Regions from separate parts of the Bradyrhizobium sp. UFLA05-125 genome, predicted to be linked through region 4. Evidence: predicted binding sites of a transcription regulator. Region 4 holds the regulator's gene; each other region holds the start of a gene.
The links. The regulator LexA, encoded in region 4, represses DNA repair genes until DNA is damaged. The targets are predictions, from matches to a motif close to TGTTCNNNNTGTGTTCNG.
Positions count from the first base shown of each region.

Region 1: the regulator LexA is predicted to act here: its motif matches at 2,466-2,483, upstream of uvrA (excinuclease ABC subunit UvrA).
Region 2: the regulator LexA is predicted to act here: its motif matches at 2,008-2,025, upstream of SO156_RS25825 (DNA-processing protein DprA).
Region 3: the regulator LexA is predicted to act here: its motif matches at 1,888-1,905, upstream of SO156_RS29790 (DUF3072 domain-containing protein).

Region 1 covers NZ_JBANBJ010000013.1:11,732-15,937, forward strand. The annotation lists gene SO156_RS14775 (single-stranded DNA-binding protein) at 1-203, opposite strand, end outside; gene SO156_RS14780 (outer membrane protein) at 650-1,420, shown strand; gene SO156_RS14785 (outer membrane protein) at 1,664-2,326, shown strand; gene uvrA (excinuclease ABC subunit UvrA) at 2,580-4,206, shown strand, end outside.
Region 2 covers NZ_JBANBJ010000033.1:65,618-69,823, reverse strand. The annotation lists partial or broken gene SO156_RS25835 (SOS response-associated peptidase) at 182-286, shown strand; gene SO156_RS25830 (hypothetical protein) at 356-721, opposite strand; gene SO156_RS25825 (DNA-processing protein DprA) at 976-1,890, opposite strand; gene SO156_RS25820 (hypothetical protein) at 2,427-2,702, opposite strand; gene SO156_RS25815 (4'-phosphopantetheinyl transferase family protein) at 2,856-3,530, opposite strand; gene SO156_RS25810 (MATE family efflux transporter) at 3,876-4,206, opposite strand, start outside.
Region 3 covers NZ_JBANBJ010000043.1:61,335-65,540, reverse strand. The annotation lists gene SO156_RS29820 (hypothetical protein) at 78-299, opposite strand; gene SO156_RS29815 (hypothetical protein) at 460-717, shown strand; gene SO156_RS29810 (hypothetical protein) at 814-1,041, shown strand; gene SO156_RS29805 (hypothetical protein) at 1,117-1,317, opposite strand; gene SO156_RS29800 (hypothetical protein) at 1,378-1,584, opposite strand; gene SO156_RS29795 (hypothetical protein) at 1,602-1,826, opposite strand; gene SO156_RS29790 (DUF3072 domain-containing protein) at 1,942-2,136, shown strand; gene SO156_RS29785 (hypothetical protein) at 2,146-2,349, opposite strand; partial or broken gene SO156_RS29780 (PQQ-dependent sugar dehydrogenase) at 2,413-3,143, opposite strand; gene SO156_RS29775 (DUF6496 domain-containing protein) at 3,194-3,442, shown strand; gene SO156_RS29770 (hypothetical protein) at 3,501-3,863, opposite strand.
Region 4 covers NZ_JBANBJ010000013.1:135,918-140,123, forward strand. The annotation lists gene SO156_RS15370 (hypothetical protein) at 103-306, shown strand; gene SO156_RS15375 (hypothetical protein) at 408-584, opposite strand; gene SO156_RS15380 (molybdopterin molybdotransferase MoeA) at 811-2,022, shown strand; gene lexA (transcriptional repressor LexA) at 2,198-2,896, shown strand; gene SO156_RS15390 (hypothetical protein) at 3,065-3,271, shown strand; gene SO156_RS15395 (hypothetical protein) at 3,486-3,923, shown strand; gene SO156_RS15400 (ComEC/Rec2 family competence protein) at 3,932-4,206, opposite strand, start outside.

The sequences.
Region 1 (4,206 bases), 120 kb from region 4:
GCGACCTTCGCGAGCCCCTCGTTGAAGATCACGACGCGGTGCCACTCGGTCTTTTCCTTGCGCTCGCCGGTTGCCTTGTCGCGCCAGGTCTCCGACGTCGCGACGCTCAGATTGGCGATCGCCCGCCCGTCCTGGGTGCGGCGGATTTCCGGATCCTTGCCGAGGTTGCCGACCAGAATGACCTTGTTGATGCTTCCCGCCATCGCCGCTCTCCACTCCAAACTGCGAAATTGTTCGAAAAAGCCGGAGCCGTGCCAAAACCGCTCGCTGCCGCTTGCTGAGGGACCCTATACGCTCGCGCGCATCGTCGAGCCCGCGATCCCGCAGGTTATCCCCACATATAGCACCGGCTTCGCCAATGTTCCAGCTTTGTTCTTGCGCAAGCGGTGACGGAATACGGCGGCAACATCAGGTTGCACGCCTTGCAAATTATCGGAACCGCATGGAACTTTTTTGGGTTCCCGCGCACAGGAATACGACTTAACATTCATTAACTTAGGAACCGCTCACTTCACGCGCGACTGTTGCTTTTTGGAGACGGACTCTACCCCCAAATCAGACTAGGCTCGCCGCAACATCAATTCATTGGGCGTCGCGCCTGATTGACCGCTTCGGGAACGAAGGAAGCGGCACAGCCGGAGAGACAGAAATGAAGAAGATTGTGGTGGGGGTTGTTGGTGCGGTTGCGCTGAGCCTGTCGGCTCCGGCGAGCGCAGCGGATCTCGCGGCACGCCCATACGTGAAGGCTCCGCCCCCGGCGATCGCCGCAATTTACGACTGGAGCGGCTTCTACATCGGCATCAACGGCGGCGGCGGTTCGTCCCACAAATGCTGGGACTTCGTCGACAGCACCGGCTTCGTGACTGGCGTTCCCGGCAGTCTCGTGGGTGAAGGCTGCCACAATGCAACCGGCGGCACGGTCGGTGGTCAGATCGGCTACCGCTGGCAGACCGGCCAGTGGGTGTTCGGCTTCGAAGGCCAGGGCAACTGGGCCGACTTCCGGGGCGATAACACCAGCTCCGTCTTCCCGACCGACCGCAACCGTTCGCGCATCGACGCATTCGGCCTGATCACCGGCCAAATCGGCTACGCCTGGAACAACGTGCTGTTCTACGTGAAGGGCGGCGGTGCAGTTGTCGGCGACAAGTATGACGTCTTCGACATACCGAGCGGCGCGCAGCTGGCCTCGGCCAACGAGACCCGTTGGGGTGGCACGGTGGGCGCCGGCCTGGAATTTGGCTTTGCGCCGAACTGGTCGGTTGGTGTCGAATACGACCACATCTTCCTGGGCCACCGCACCATTGGCTTCACGGCGCCCGGCGGCGTGTCATTCGGCAGCGACCGAATCGACCAGGACGTCGATATGGGCCTCGTCCGCCTGAACTACCGTTGGGGTGGCCCGCTGATCGCGAAGTACTGATCTTCGCCAAACCTCTTCCTGTCGAAAAGGCCGGCCTTGCGCCGGCCTTTTTTGCTGCGCGGGGTACAACTGTCGCGCGAATAGGTCAGTTATACTAACCTGTTTTGGGCCTAGTGTGGCATCCCGGACACACAATTCGCAGCTTCACTGGTGTAAGCACGACATCAGCTGGACCTGAGCGTCCGCTGCCCTTCCGCGCACGGAAGGCAAAAACAGAAACTGGGACTGGGGATTAAGTTGAAAATGAAGAAGGTTTTGTTGGCTTCGGCCAGCTTGTTCGCACTCAGCGCGTTCGCTCCGGCCGTGGCAGCCGATCTGGCGGCCCGCCCCTACACCAAGGCCCCGGTAGCCGCAGCGTCGGTCTATAACTGGACCGGCTTTTACCTCGGTGGCTTCGGCGGCTACGCTTCGGAAAACACCTCCACCGACCCGAAGATGAAGGGCGGATTCGCCGGCGGCACGGTCGGCTACAACTGGCAGGCCGGCAACATCGTGTACGGTCTCGAAGCCGATGGCGGCTGGGCTGACGTCAACGCGTCGATCACTGCGGCCGGCGTTACCGCCACCAGCCGCATCAACGCGCTCGGCACCGTGCGCGGCCGCGTCGGCTTCGCCGTCGACCAGGTGCTGTTCTACGGCACCGGCGGCTATGCCTGGATCGACAACAAGCTCAGCATGACCGCGCTCGGAGTCACGGCGTCGGAAAGCCACTTCCACTCCGGCTGGACCGTTGGTGCGGGTATCGAGGCGTTCTTTGCCCCGAACTGGTCGGTCAAGGGCGAATATCTGTTCCGCAGCCTTGGCAGCGAGGACTACTTCGGCCTGCCCTCGGGCACGATCGAACTGCACAGCGTGCAGGTCGGCGTGAACTATCACTTCGGCGGCCCGATCGTCGCGAAGTACTGATCTTCGAGATTGCTTCTCGACGGAAAGGCCGGCCTCGCGCCGGCCTTTTTGCTGCCCGTATCGGCGGCGCTACTGCCAGGTGCCGCCACCGCGCCAACAATCCGTTGACGATTCGCAACTCGCACTGGAAATCCGTTCTCGTTCTTCCTACGTTCGCAGCCTACCCAACGGCGTCCATCCCCGGTTCCGGGCGAGGCGCGCCTGAACGCCGGCGCGACCGCGCGGCGTGGGAATTTCCTTGGGGACCACTGGGATGGACGAAGTGATCAAGGCGAAGCGCCAACAACAGAACGCGGGCTCGAGCCTGCGCGCAATTACGATCCGTGGCGCGCGCGAGCACAACCTCAAGAACATCGACGTCGAGATTCCCCGCGACAAGCTCGTGGTGTTCACCGGGTTGTCCGGCTCCGGAAAGTCCTCGCTCGCCTTCGACACCATCTACGCCGAAGGCCAGCGCCGCTACGTCGAGTCGCTCTCGGCCTATGCCCGCCAGTTCCTCGAGATGATGCAGAAGCCGGACGTCGACCAGATCGACGGCCTGTCGCCCGCCATCTCGATCGAGCAGAAGACCACCTCGAAGAACCCGCGCTCCACCGTTGGCACCGTCACCGAGATCTACGACTACATGCGCCTGTTGTGGGCGCGCGTCGGCGTGCCCTATTCGCCCGCAACCGGCCTGCCGATCGAGAGCCAGACCGTCTCGCAGATGGTCGACCGGGTGCTGGCGCTGCCCGAAGGCACCCGCCTCTATCTGCTCGCGCCGGTCGTGCGCGGCCGCAAGGGCGAGTACAGGAAGGAGCTTGCCGAATGGCTCAAGAAGGGCTTTCAGCGCGTCAAGATCGACGGCACCTTCTACGAGCTTGCGGAGGCCCCTAACCTCGACAAGAAATTTCCGCACGACATCGACGTCGTCGTCGACCGCATCGTGGTGCGCGCCGATATCGGTCAGCGCCTCGCTGAGAGCTTTGAGACAGCGCTGAAGCTCGCCGAGGGCCTTGCCGTCGTCGAGTTCGCAGATGGCCCGGCCGCAGCCGCTCCGGCCGAAGAGAAAAAGAAGACCGCCAAGATCCACGACAAGAGCGGCCCCGAGCGCATTCTATTCTCGGAAAAATTCGCCTGCCCGGTCTCCGGCTTCACCATCCCCGAGATCGAGCCGCGGCTGTTCTCGTTCAACAACCCCTATGGCGCGTGTCCCGCCTGCGGCGGTCTCGGCGTCGAGCAGCATGTCGACGAGGATCTCGTCATCCCCGATAAGGAGATGACCCTGCGCAAGGGCGCGATCGCGCCGTGGGCCAAATCGTCGTCACCCTATTACGTGCAGACGCTGACCGCGCTCGGCAAGCACTACAAATTCACGCTCGACACCAAGTGGAAGGATCTGGCGAAGAAGACGAAAGACGCGATTCTCTACGGCTCCGGCGAGGACGAGATCAAGTTCTCCTACGAGGACGGCGTCCGCTCCTACGACACCAAGAAGCCGTTCGAGGGCGTCATCACCAACATCAACCGCCGCTATCGCGAGACCGAGAGCGAGTGGGCGCGCGAGGAGCTGGCGAAGTACTTTCACGACGTCCCCTGCGAGGCCTGCAAGGGCTTTCGGCTGAAGCCGGAGGCGCTGAGCGTGAAGGTCGGCGGCAAGCATATCGGCGAGATCTCCGAGCTCTCGGTGAGGCGCGCCGGCGAGTGGTTCGAGGGCGTGCCGGAAGCGCTGAACAAGCAGCAGAACGAGATCGCGGGACGGATTCTCAAGGAGATCCGCGAGCGCCTCACCTTCCTGCTCGACGTCGGCCTCAATTATCTCACGCTGTCGCGCTCATCAGGCACGCTGTCCGGCGGCGAGAGCCAGCGCATCCGCCTGGCCTCGCAGATCGGTTCAGGCC
Region 2 (4,206 bases), on a different contig from region 4:
TTGGCGTGCAGTCCAAGATCTCTGCGACGGCATTGCGAGCGCGATCTGGACCAGGCCGCTGTTGAGCGGTGATCAGTATCCAGTGCATGAAGGAGTCCGCTTTACGGCATCTGGACAATCTTCGATGGAGACGCACCAAGTCGAAGTCAGCCCCGGGACCGTACCTAAGTCTATGGCTTGACGCGCACCATGGGACGAAGCGAAGGCCCTGCAGCGGCAGCTACCCGATGACGCCCTAAAGATTGTCGCACGCGGCGTTTCCAAGGAAGATCGGGCCGTGGCATGAAACATGTCCAGGCACGCCCGTACGCCGGCGGAACCGGCTCTACCGCAGCGGCCTGTGGGTGACAATCGTTCACCTCAGTAGGTCTTCGATCGGCACTTCGTTAAATGGATCCGCGAGCGCGCGTCTGGCAACAAAGGGTCCAATTACGCGCGTCTGCGGAGCGCGCTCAAGAATCATCTCCTTGACGGCTTTGAAATGGGAGCCTGTCGTGAGGACGTCGTCGACGATGCCCACGATACCGCGCAGGTTCTGCAGTTGGTTTTCCGCGATCCTGTAGTTCTGCTTGAGCTCGGTCGGCGACATCCGGTTGCCGCCCTTGAAAGTGTTCGTCGAGGCGATCTGCTCGACTAACTCCCTGACGTCGGGAGGCGCCGGGGCGCGGACTCCAATGCAGACCTGCACCATACGATCATCGTAGGCGGGATCGGTTTTCATCTTCGATGGCGGAACCGGAACAATCGTGGCTTGGGCCAACCATTCGGCGTTTAAAACCGCTGACAGATCGTTCGCGCATCTAGCGATTGCCGCGGCCTTATATTGGTACCCACCGTCGCCTCGCCTCTTCTGAAGATTGTGAATGAGCTGATTGGTCTCGCCGCCGCGCCAAGCCAAACGGGCCGTTTATTCGTAGAGGTAGTGACAATCGTCACCCTCGTCGAGGTACCAGTGGTCTCTACGGTTGGTTCTCGTCAATTTCCTGGAGAAGGCGTGCAATCACCTAACGCGCCCCAGATATCGGCGAGATCGCGGACACGGATCGCGCCCCTCTTCTCGAAGTTCGCCGGCCAAGTGATGTCATCTCGCTTGAAGCAGGAATCGAGAATGAACAGCTTGCGGCCTTGCTGCAAGGCCGCACGAGCCTGCGTGAGCGTCCCGCTTGTGTCGCTGGCCTCGACGATGATCGTCCCCTTGGTGAGAGCGCTCATCGTGACGTTGCGCTCAGGGAAAAACAGCTTGTTCTGCGGTACGTGCTGACTAGCGTACCGGAGCACTGGCACCTGAGAAATGAGCAGATGTTCCTCCGCGATCCTGCGCTGGAGCGCCTGATTCTCCTTCGGGTAATAGGTCCCGATCGGCGTGCCGATCACAGCGATTGTGTGGCCCTTCGCCTCGATCGCGGCTGTATGAGCTGCGGTGTCGATGCCGGTTGCCAGGCCCGACACAACCGTAAAGCCGCGCTCGACCAACGCGCGTGAGAGCCTCGCCGCACGCGATTTTCCATCTTCGCTAGGATTGCGGCTCCCCACGACGGCAACGCATCGCGTCTCGACGAACTCCCAAGCACCTTGGAAATAAAGCATTTCCACCGGATGTCTTGCATCCCGGAGCTTCGGAGGATAGTTGCCAGTGAGATTCAGCCGAGTTCCGAACCTAGATACGCCTGCCTTCTTGAGCGCAGCCAGAACTTCCGATGCGCGAGCGTCCGCCACAGCACCTGAAACGAAGTCGGAAGGGACAGCAGTCGGGTCCGATGCGAATTTCTCGGCGATCGTTTTGAAGGTGGCCCCCTTCTCAAGCCACAGCACTTCGTAGGCACCCAACTCCCTACGCGGCGAGATTGACCGTACGGCCGGCCCGTCATTCATTCGTGCGAGAAGGTTCATCGTCCAACCCTAGCTACCCCCTGCGGCAGCGTCGAAATCAAACAGAGGCGAAGTCCACCATTTTGAGAGCCGACGCTTTTCGGGGACAAAAGCGTCTGGGGAGTATAGCAACCCGCAAAGAACACATCAAGAAAAATACAATATCTCCATACATATCATTGGGTTAAATGGTCAACATTTCCTTGATTTGCCGGTGCGCTGTCCTCGGACGAGGCCGAGTACCGTATCGGCCGCTTCGGGCGTCGACCCGACAGTGACGTAGCGAATTGCCACCCCAAGACGCGCCGATCAGTCGGCCGCCGCCAAAATCGGGGAGACCTTTCCACCGAAAAGGAAGAGGTGTTGAAGAGTCGGCACCGTTCGCCCGTAACGACCCGGCTCCACAACTGAAGCCAGCTATAGTTTCTGCCAGGCAGTGGTCCGCGCGGCTCTGCCTATGGTCGCAGCCGAACAAGTCGGATGCCGCGAATGCAGAACCGATTTGTGAGGCCGGCACCCGGCTCACAATGCGGTTCGTACCGGTTATCTCTGTCGAACTACAAGCCACCGGCACGATTTGTGAAGGCGGAAAATGCTGATGAGGCAGCGTAGCCCGACTGTCTGCCCTGCGTGTCCACATGGACGAATTGGGAATTGTGGCGGGCGCCGGCTTGGCGAGCACCGCCAAGCTGCTGGCGATTCTTCGGAACGAAAACCACGACAGAATCCCTGACGCCGCCCGCCTTGCCCTTATCCAATTCGCTGAGCAGATTGAGCTGCTTAACGATATCGAGCGATTGGATACGTTCAGGCGCGAGAAACACCCGGTCCATGCTCCCCTCCTCTTCGATGTCTGACGTGAACGAAGGGACGATCATCATCGTCAGCAGCGGCTGGCTGCAGTACCAACTGTATAGCGCTTGCGAGATCGAAGATCATTTCCATGCCAAGGCTCCGGGCAACGTTGACAAGTTTCGCAGCGCTACTTACGAGCCTCGAAATCGCACAGCCAAGGCAAGAATACCTCCAAGAAACGGGAGATAAATTCCATTGATAGTTCGACTGCCGAAATTCATAGGCTTTTCCGGATTGATGATCTCCGCCTCGAAAAACCCACTCTGGTCGCCCGTTCTAACGCTGACATCTTGAAAATCCAGGAATTCACCGGTTTCTGGCGAATATGCTTTGTATACAGCCTCCTTGATTACGAAGATTAGTTTCGGGCCAAAGCGACTGCCGGACCATTCCCGACGTTGTAGTTCCGCGGAGGTGCATATGATCGGCATAAGGTCAGCTCCGAGCGGCTCTTCATCTTCGATGTCCAATCCCAGGGCGAGGACGTTTCTTGAGCATCCCGCAACGGCGCCACAATCAGACGAAGAGTGGGAAATGCTCCCAACGAAGCCTACGGGCCAAAGAGGAGCCCGATCACTTCTAGACAAAATCGGAACAGGAGTGAATCCGAGGCGGCGCAATGCCTCGCGAGCGTGATGACGTCCCCAAGCGAATTCACGCCGACGACGCAGGGACACGTCGCCTAACATTTTCGCTTCAGGGGGAAACGGAGGAGGAGCGGGATCGTACATTGGTCCGCCCGAAAAGCTGATATCATGCGCCAAAGCGGCAGAAATGGCAGCTCCTAACGTCGCGAGCGCTTTCATAGCTGGGACAAACCCTTTTTTTCGAGGAGCGCGAAGCGGGACCTTTGAATTCCCGCGAGTGGTTAGCTTGCGACCACAAGAGCTTCAAGTCGCGGGAGACCAGCTCATCATGCGAGCGGCACCCCGATCTCGACCGGCGGGAAACTCCAGCTCCGCGTCCGCTTCCGACTGCCGTTGCGGCGGCCTGCAACACGCGCTTTTGCTGCATTGCGAACGCCACCGCTCAAGACCACTACTGTAGCGCATGACTCTTGCACGCAACGCTCTTCATTCTCTTGGAGTGCAACACATCCGCGGGCTATGTAGGCCCAATGCTCAAGGCTCCGGTGATATCCGTCATCAGTTTCAACCCACAATCTGGGTTGCTCTTGAAGTGGGATGCCACAGCGCTCGTCTAAGCTCAGCGAACTGTTGAAACATAACAAACAACGCGATCATGCCGGCGCCCAGCTCAGCGATTGCTTGACTGATCAACAGTCCGTTGAAACCCGATATGATCGGCAATAATAGTACGGCCGGTATGAAGAGATAGCCCTGCCTCGCGAAGGACACAACCGCACTGAGGCGCGCCCTCCCGAACGAATGAAGCATCGTCGTTACGAAACTCTCAAGACCAAAAAACCCAAAGAACAGATGGAAGACGATGGAGGTCGAGACAGCAATTTCCCTGACCCTA
Region 3 (4,206 bases), on a different contig from region 4:
TTGACCATGATCCCCGCGCAAACGCGTTCCGCGTTTGTCGCGAGGGAAAACCGCTCCACACTTTTCCGGTTCACGCTCTAGCGTCGGGCGCGCACCCTCACCGCCTGCATCTGCAACGGCGCATCCGCGATGCGCCCCTCGAGCCAGGCTTCGTTCCGCTCCAGATCGCGCAATGCCATCGCGTAGCTGCGCGCGGCGCGCTGCTCCGCGCCACGCGGCAGCGTGCGCGCCTTGCGCAGCATTTCCGCCGCTGCGTTGCGATAGGCAAGGGAGCGGTACAGATAAATCACCTTTCCCATGATCAAGCTTTCCTTGTCGTTGCTTCGGTCCCGATCTTCTCAGGCCTTGCATGAACGCCACCTGAAAATCGCGCAAGATGAACATTTATTCAGGCAGATACGGCGTTCTAGGAACTCGCGATGATCCGGCGCGTTCTCAGAATGATTGTCGAGGACGACAATGCGCACGCGAAAATCGCCACGTTTGGTTTCGACGGCAGGCGCCATCACGCTGATGACGCAGGCGATGATGGGTGCGGCCCTCGGGCTCACCTTTGGCCTCGCGCTCGTGCTCCTCAATCCGGCCGTCGCGGCGCTGCTCAGAGACGGTGGAAGCCCGGCCATTTTCGTGTTCGTCATCGCACTCGTGACGAGCTTTGCGATCGGCGCAACACTGACCGGCGCGGTCTTTGTTCTCATGGATGACAAGGAAACTTGAAGCACGCGTGACGGCGCATGTTGCGCTGGCACTGGAACTCCCGCGCTTAATCGCTGTTGGCTCCCTGCATCAATTTAACTCAAGGGAGTTCCGCGCATGAACAAAACAAAACTCGCCTTAGCGATGATCATGGCCATGGGCCTCGCCGCCGCGCCATTGGCTGCCCAAGCCAAAACGCACAAGAAGCACCATTCCTCCACGACGTCGTCGCAGACCACGACGGGCGCGAACATGAAGTCGAGCGGCGGCGGAGCCGCCAATCCGTCGAGCCAGGGCAATGTCGGCCCGGGCACCAATCAGGCCGGCAGTATGAACTCGAAGTGAGCGCATTCGCGCCACCCGCGAAAGCCCCGCCTCCGCGGGGCTTTCTTCTTGATCGGCAGGATGCGAGGCACGCCGCTAGGGCCACATTGTCGGCGCGCGATTGAGCGCGTCCCGGCCAGCACGCCTCAGTTCGTCGGGCGAGCAGCAGCCCATCCGGATCATCTCGAGAACTGTCGCGGCGACGCGTTCGCGCGCGGCCGTCTCGACTGCAGGGATACCCGCGCAGACCTCATCAAGAACCGCGCGCAGCAGAGCTGTCGTCTGGATGTCCGACATCGGAAGACTCCCGCACGTCACGAGACGTGACTGACTTAGCCGCGTCGGATGTCAGGCATGTTAAGATTTGAGGTCGGTACGAGACGGCGCTGCGCCTTGCGGCTCGCACTTCACCAGGGCTTCGAGTGTCGCGCGCTTGCGCGCGATCAAAAGCAGGGCTGCGGCATCGTCGAGGCCTGCACGCTGCAACTGGCGAATGGCCGAGCCCAGCTCGAGAATCTCGGCACGCAGTTTCAGAATCCGGTACGAGTCCGGGTCCTCATCCACGGCGAGCCTCCGAAAGTCTAAGGACGCGCGGCGATGCGCACCGGTTTGCCCGCATTGTTCGCCCCGGCGCGGAGACTCACCCGCTCACCGATATTGGGCAGAAGATCACCACCGCCGGCCGCCTTCCAGTCGGCGATCAGCCGCTTCATGTCGAGGCGCAATCCGAGCAATCGAAGCGCGCTTTCGCTGCAATCGCGATCGCGATCGATGAGGTCGCGCACCGACGCCTCAAGGCCGATCATCTCCGACCTTAATGCACTGATTTTACAACGAATTTCATTAATTCTGTTGTCCATGGCTTGTTAGAACAAAATAAGAACATATAGTCAAGTCACGATTCAGGCATGGAGAGTGGAAATGCGAGTGGAAGGTAAATACGACGCCAAGGATTTCCTTGCCGTGCAGATGACCCGGGCTCAGGTCCTGCGGCTGAGGCGGCTGAGCGAGGAGGCCTATCAGCCCGGCCAGTATGCGAGAGATCTCAGCTTCGACGAGGCAGCAAAACGCATCCAGGCGCTGGAGGCCGAGATCGAGCTTGCCAATTCGTTCTGACCTGCCGGGTCACGTCCGCGCAAAGGCTTCCTTGAGGAAGCAGAGCCCGTCATAGGTGAGCCGCGCCTCGCCGGTCTCCCCTCTGGCGATCTCCGCTTCGAGGAAAGTCTCTAGCTCAGGGAGCGTGCGTTCGAACTTGTCGCGCGCGCCCATCATCTCGCAGGTCTCGCGGATGCGTTCGAACGGCTTGTCGAGGATATTGATCATGACCATGGCGGTTAATCCGCACTGCTGCCGGTCCGTTCCGCGCGGGATGGTTTTGTTCTCCCTCGCGCCTCAACCGCTGGCGGTCACGCGCCAGACGGTGTTGCCGGAATCATCCGCAATCAGAAGCGCGCCGGATTTGTCGACCGCCAGCCCTACCGGACGCCCGCGCGCCTTGTTGTCGCTGTCGAGAAAGCCGGTCACGACGTCCTGTGCCTTGCCGTCGGATTGGCCGTTCCTGAACGGTACGTACACGACCTTGTAGCCATTGAGCGTCTGGCGATTCCAGCTCCCGTGCTCGCCGACGAAGGCGCCGCCGCGGTAGCTCTCCGGCAGCGCGCTGGCTGTGTAGAAGGCAAGACCCAGGGCAGCGACATGCGAGCTAAGCGCATAGTCGGGTACGATCGCATTCTCCACGAGATCCGGCCGCTGCGGCTGAACGCGTGGATCGAGATGCTTGCCATAATAACTGTAAGGCCAGCCGTAGAAGCCGCCGTCCCTCACCGAGGTCAGATCGTCGGGCACGAGATCGGGGCCGAGCTCGTCGCGCTCGTTGACGATGGTCCAGAGCTTTCCGCTCTGCGGTTCGAAGCCGAGCCCGGTCGGATTTCGAAAACCTTTCGCGAACAGGCGCGAGCTCCCGACTCGCGATCGACCTCCCAGATCGCGGCCCGATCGCGCTCGGCGCCGATCCCGTTCTCGACGATATTGCTGTTGGAGCCGACGCCGACATAGAGCTTCGAGCCGTCCGCGCTGGCGATCATCGCCTTGGTCCAGTGGTGGTCGATCGGGCCGCCCGGCAGACGGAACCATGCATATGCGGAATGGTTCTGTTCTTGAAGAGAGGATGCTCATGGCACGCAAGGTAAAGAAACGGCGCTACTCGAGGAGCTCCGGCAAGGATGTCGAAAGCGAAATGCGCCGCTACAAAAAAGGCACGGCCAAGAGCGGCCGTGGCGGCCGCGGTGGACGCGTGAAGAGCCGCAAGCAGGCGATCGCGATCGGCCTGTCGAAGGCGCGCAAGAAGGGCAAGAAGGTCCCGAAGAAGACATCGAAGCGGAAGAGCTCGAAGAAGAAGTCGAGTAAGAAGCGGTCACGGTGATACGACATTCGACGGCGCGCGAAGCTCTCGTGCGCCGCGCAATGTCGATGCGTTCCTTTTAGATCATCGTGCCGGGCATGAAGCAGCGGATCGAAATGCCGAACGCCGTTTTCACCGGCCAAACCATGGTTCGCCCCGCCCGGTTGGGCTCGGTGATAACCGCCTCATCGGGCACCTCGACCCACTGACCATCGATGCGCACGCGATAGTGCCCCCCATACGATTCCCAATCGGGGTCGGCGACAGCCACGCCATCGGCATCTGAGCAGCATGGACCCAGGTGGCTGCGCAGACTGTCGAACCATGGCTTGAGCGGCGAATCCGTAAAGCGTCCGTCGTCGCGACCCAGCGCGCTTTGGGTGCAGAGCACAAGCGGCATGAGCAGCAACGCGCCCCGGCTGAAGGCCTTCAATCGATCCATCGTTGGCACCGATCCCTGACGAGGTCCAGTTCCACAAAGCGACACCCCCTCCGGGAGTTCCGCTGATGAAACCAACCTTCGCCCGCCGAGCCGCAAAGGGCGACTCGCGACCGCCTTGAGTGAATGTGAATTTTTGGGCCGAACCCAGTCAGCAACAGATCCGTTAACGCGAATGTTATCGGACGCTGCTGGTTTTATCCCCCAAATGAGCGGCTTTGTTTCTGGCCGGGCGACGTAGCCGCCGGCGGGATCGGCGGTGCAATCGGAACGTCAGGCGCGATAGCGACCGCACCATTCCGCGGCGGGTAACGCGAACCCGGCATGACCTATATCGGCCGAGACG
Region 4 (4,206 bases):
AAATGTGGAACCAACTTATTCTGTGTATTTTTGCACAGAGTTCCCGGAACGGATCACCGCGTCGGGAGTCATATGCCCGTTGGGATTTTCTACAACGGACGCGTGATCGTGTTGGGCAAGGCATATTTCAACAAGCAAGCCTCGATTCTTCTCAAGTTCGCCAAATCAACGTCGAATTCGCAGCTGTCCGCAAAGCTGGTCAGCAAGGCGGCGGATCTGAAATCGCAGGGCGACCCCCTGCCCGAAATGGATCACAGCCTGAAGGCGCCCGACGTCGATCCGGACAATGAAACGGGAGCCACCTGATGCTAGCCGTGAGCCTGGTCGTCGCCGTGGTATGTTTGGCCACCATTATCCCGGTCTTCCTCGTCATTGAGACGATCGCGCGGCGGCCAAGGTAAGCGCACTCAACTGCGCTTGGATTTGGGCCGATCGAGACGCTGCCGTTGCGCGCGCATGCGGCTGGTCTTCTCCTTGAGCGCTTCGATCTCCTCATCGAGCTTTGCGCTCCGCGACTTCGGCGGCTCATCGCCGCGCAGCTTCTCGAGCGCTTTCTCAACCGACAGCTTTGAAGTCTCTGCCATCAGGGTTCTCCCGGACGTCTCCCGACGCGCCTTGCGTGCGGGCGCGCAGCAATTCTGAGCCGGAAGCGGAACGAGGCGATATTGTCCCAAAGGGCATCCTGCCGTCCTGCTGCTGGAAAGACATTTCATCTCCACCTTCGCGTTCGCGCCTTTTGCCTCGACGCCCGCACTCGGCTAGAACGCAACGCGACCTGTCCTTACGATTTGCCCAGCAGGAGTTCAGCCCGTGGCCCTGATGCCGGTTTCCGACGCGCTCGATGCGGTGCTCGCGGGCGTCGAGCCTGTCGCCGACGAGATGGTTGCGCTCGATGCGGCCTACCATCGCGTGCTGGCGCGCGACGTCGCGGCGCGGCGCACGCAGCCGCCGCAGGCGATGTCGGCGATGGATGGCTATGCGGTGCGCGCTGCCGATGCGGCAGAGGTGGGCACAGAGCTCACCGTGATCGGCGAGGTCGCAGCAGGACGACCGTTTGCGGGAACGGTCGGTGCGGGTCAGGCAGTACGGATCTTCACGGGCGGCGTAGTGCCCGATGGCGCGGACGCGGTGGTAATCCAGGAGGACACAGTCGCTGACGGCAGGCGCGTCACGGTCAAGGAGGCCGCGATCGTTGGAAGGCACATCCGTCCCGCCGGCGTCGATTTCCGCGAAGGCGACGTGCTCCTGCGAGAAGGAGCAAGGCTCACCGAACGCGACCTATCACTCGCCGCCGGCATGAACCATCCGCAGCTAGCCGTCCGTCGCCGGCCCAGGATCGCGATTCTCGCGACCGGCGACGAACTCGTGATGCCGGGCTCAACGCCGGGCGCGGGCCAGATCGTCTTTTCCAACGGCTATGCCCTGCACGCGCTGGCGCGGGCCGAGGGCGCCGAAACGGTCGATCTCGGCATTGCCGCCGATACCGTTGCGGCGACCAGCGCCGGCATCCGCCGCGCCCGCGAGAGCGGCGCCGACATCCTGATCACGACCGGCGGGGCCTCAGTCGGCGACCACGACCTGGTGAGGCCGGCGCTTCAGGCCGAAGGTTTCGAGATGGCGTTCTGGAAGATCGCGATGCGGCCGGGCAAGCCGATGATGCACGGCCGTCTCGGCGCGATGCGGGTGATCGGCCTGCCCGGCAATCCGGTCTCGTCCTATGTCTGCGGCTTCCTGTTCATGGTGCCGTTGATTCGCGCGCTTGCTGGCCGCTCTCGCGTTCATCACCGCCGCGAGCGCGCCGTGCTCGGGCGCGACGTCGGGCCCAACGACGTCCGTGAGGATTATCTGCGCGCCCGGCTCGAGGAGCGCGAGGACGGCACGCTCGTGGCCGTTCCCGTCAACCACCAGGACTCCTCACTGCTTGCGAATCTCGCTATGGCACAGGCACTTCTCGTGCGCGCGCCGTTCGCGCCGAAGGCTGAAGCAGGCACGCCTTGCGAGGTGTTGCGGCTGCCCTTGTGAGGGCGATCTGATTCACGTGTAGCGCGAACTTCGCTGCGTTCACCCAAAATTAAGTGGTTGCGGAACACATATCGAACATATAGTGTCCGTTCATGATTTGTTTCGAGCATCTAGCGGCTTCTGCTGAATCTGGCGTCTCGGAATCGAACGACATCAACCGGGGGATTTGGTCGAGATGTTAACGCGCAAACAATACGAGCTTCTGCGGTTCATCAGTGAGCGCCTCAAGGAAAGCGGCGTGCCGCCCTCCTTCGATGAGATGAAGGACGCGCTCGATCTTCGCTCGAAGTCGGGCATCCACCGGCTGATCACTGCGCTGGAAGAGCGCGGCTTCATCCGTCGCCTGCCCAACCGCGCGCGCGCCATTGAGGTCATCAAGCTGCCCGAGCTTCAGGCCGCGGGCGCCGGCCGCCGCGGCTTCACGCCGAGCGTCATCGAAGGCAATCTCGGCAAGGTGCGGGGCGTAAGCGCTCCCGTCGACGACGGCGATCGCCCCGTCGCCGTGCCCGTGATGGGACGGATCGCAGCCGGCACGCCGATCGAGGCATTGCAGACCCGCAGCCACACCATCAGCGTGCCTCCGGACATGCTCGGCTCGGGCGAGCACTACGCGCTCGAAGTGCGCGGCGATTCGATGGTCGACGCCGGCATCCTGGATGGCGACATGGCGCTGATCCAGCGCAACGAGACCGCCGACACCGGCGACATCGTGGTGGCGCTGATCGACGATGAGGAAGCGACGCTCAAGCGCTTCCGCCGTCGCGGCGCGTCAATCGCGTTGGAGCCCGCCAACACCGCCTATGAGGTGCGCATCCTGCCGCCGAACCGGGTGAAGATTCAGGGCAAGCTGATCGGGCTGTACCGGAAGTACTGATTGCCCGCCAGATTGCCGGTTATTGCGCAACGATGCGGGCGGACGGATTGTCCGCTCCGGCAAAATGGTGTTTTCGCTTCCATTGTGATTATCCCCACACCTGCGCGAAGCTAATCCTCGAGCATGGCAGGCGCGAATGCGCTGTGCACGATGCAGAGGACAAAACCCATGCGGCAGATGATTTTGAGCGCAATCTCGGCAGCCTTGATCGCGGAATCGGCATCCGCGAGCGATGCAGCGCAACACCAGCATGGCGCCCGCAAGGCAGAGCACGCGGCAACCAGCGCGCCATTCCGCAAGTCCAACAATGCGATCGCACCTGCGGCGCAGGTGAGATGGCCCTATTCGGGGTACTCCGCTCCTGCCGGCCGCTGATGGAAGCTCGCGTAAGTGAATGGCGTGAACCAAGATAGACTGGCGGCGCGAGGCTTTGTTCCTGGTGTGCCGGGAAAGATAATGTGATCGGGCGACGCGCAGACGGGCCGCAGATTTGCCCACAAAAGCGATACACTCCAAGGCTTCCAACTCTGATAGAGGCCTGCGCCTCCGGGGGGGCGCGGACCTGCTATCTCGCATGAGGAGCACTCCGATGTGTGACTACAGCCTACATGCCGTTGCGACCCGCCCCGCTCAAGTCGGCGAGACGATCGTCACGACAACCTTCCGCGGCACCTCGACGCGTGGATTTGCGTCGGAGCGTGATCTCTCGGTTGCCGTCTGCCTCCTGCCCGGCACCGAGCTCGCCTTCGCCGACAACGTCCGCTACGACAATCGCTGGATCTGGACGCGCACCGTCAATTCCCGCGTCGGCAAGTTCGGTAAGGTCGATCCGCACATTCCCGATCGTCATCATGATGCGATCGAATTCCCCGACGGCAACTACGTACTGGTGACGCAGCTCGTCGAGGGACAGCGTGCCACGGTTCTGCAATTGCCGGTAACGCAGCCGCTCGGCGAGAAGACTGAGCAGCCCGCCGTCGAGCAGCACACCACCACGACGCCTACGACACGCCTGCCGATCGGCTGACGCGTCTTTCAATTCTCGGCCTGCAGGTCGGCCTCCGACGGCGTAGCATCCTTGCTGCGTGGAGTAGCCGGCCGCGGTGCGAGGCTGAGCTCGAAATCACTATCGCCGGCCCCGGCCGGCGACCAGGGGCGGTTTGCGCCCCTTATTTTTACCGTTCGCAGCGTGAAACCGTCGCCCTCGCGCGATAGCGCGAGCGCTCCTTGCGTCTTCAGACGCTCGCGATCCACGACCATCGCCGTGCAATCGGTTGCTGCCGGCTTCGCCGTCACCACCAGCGCGGCGC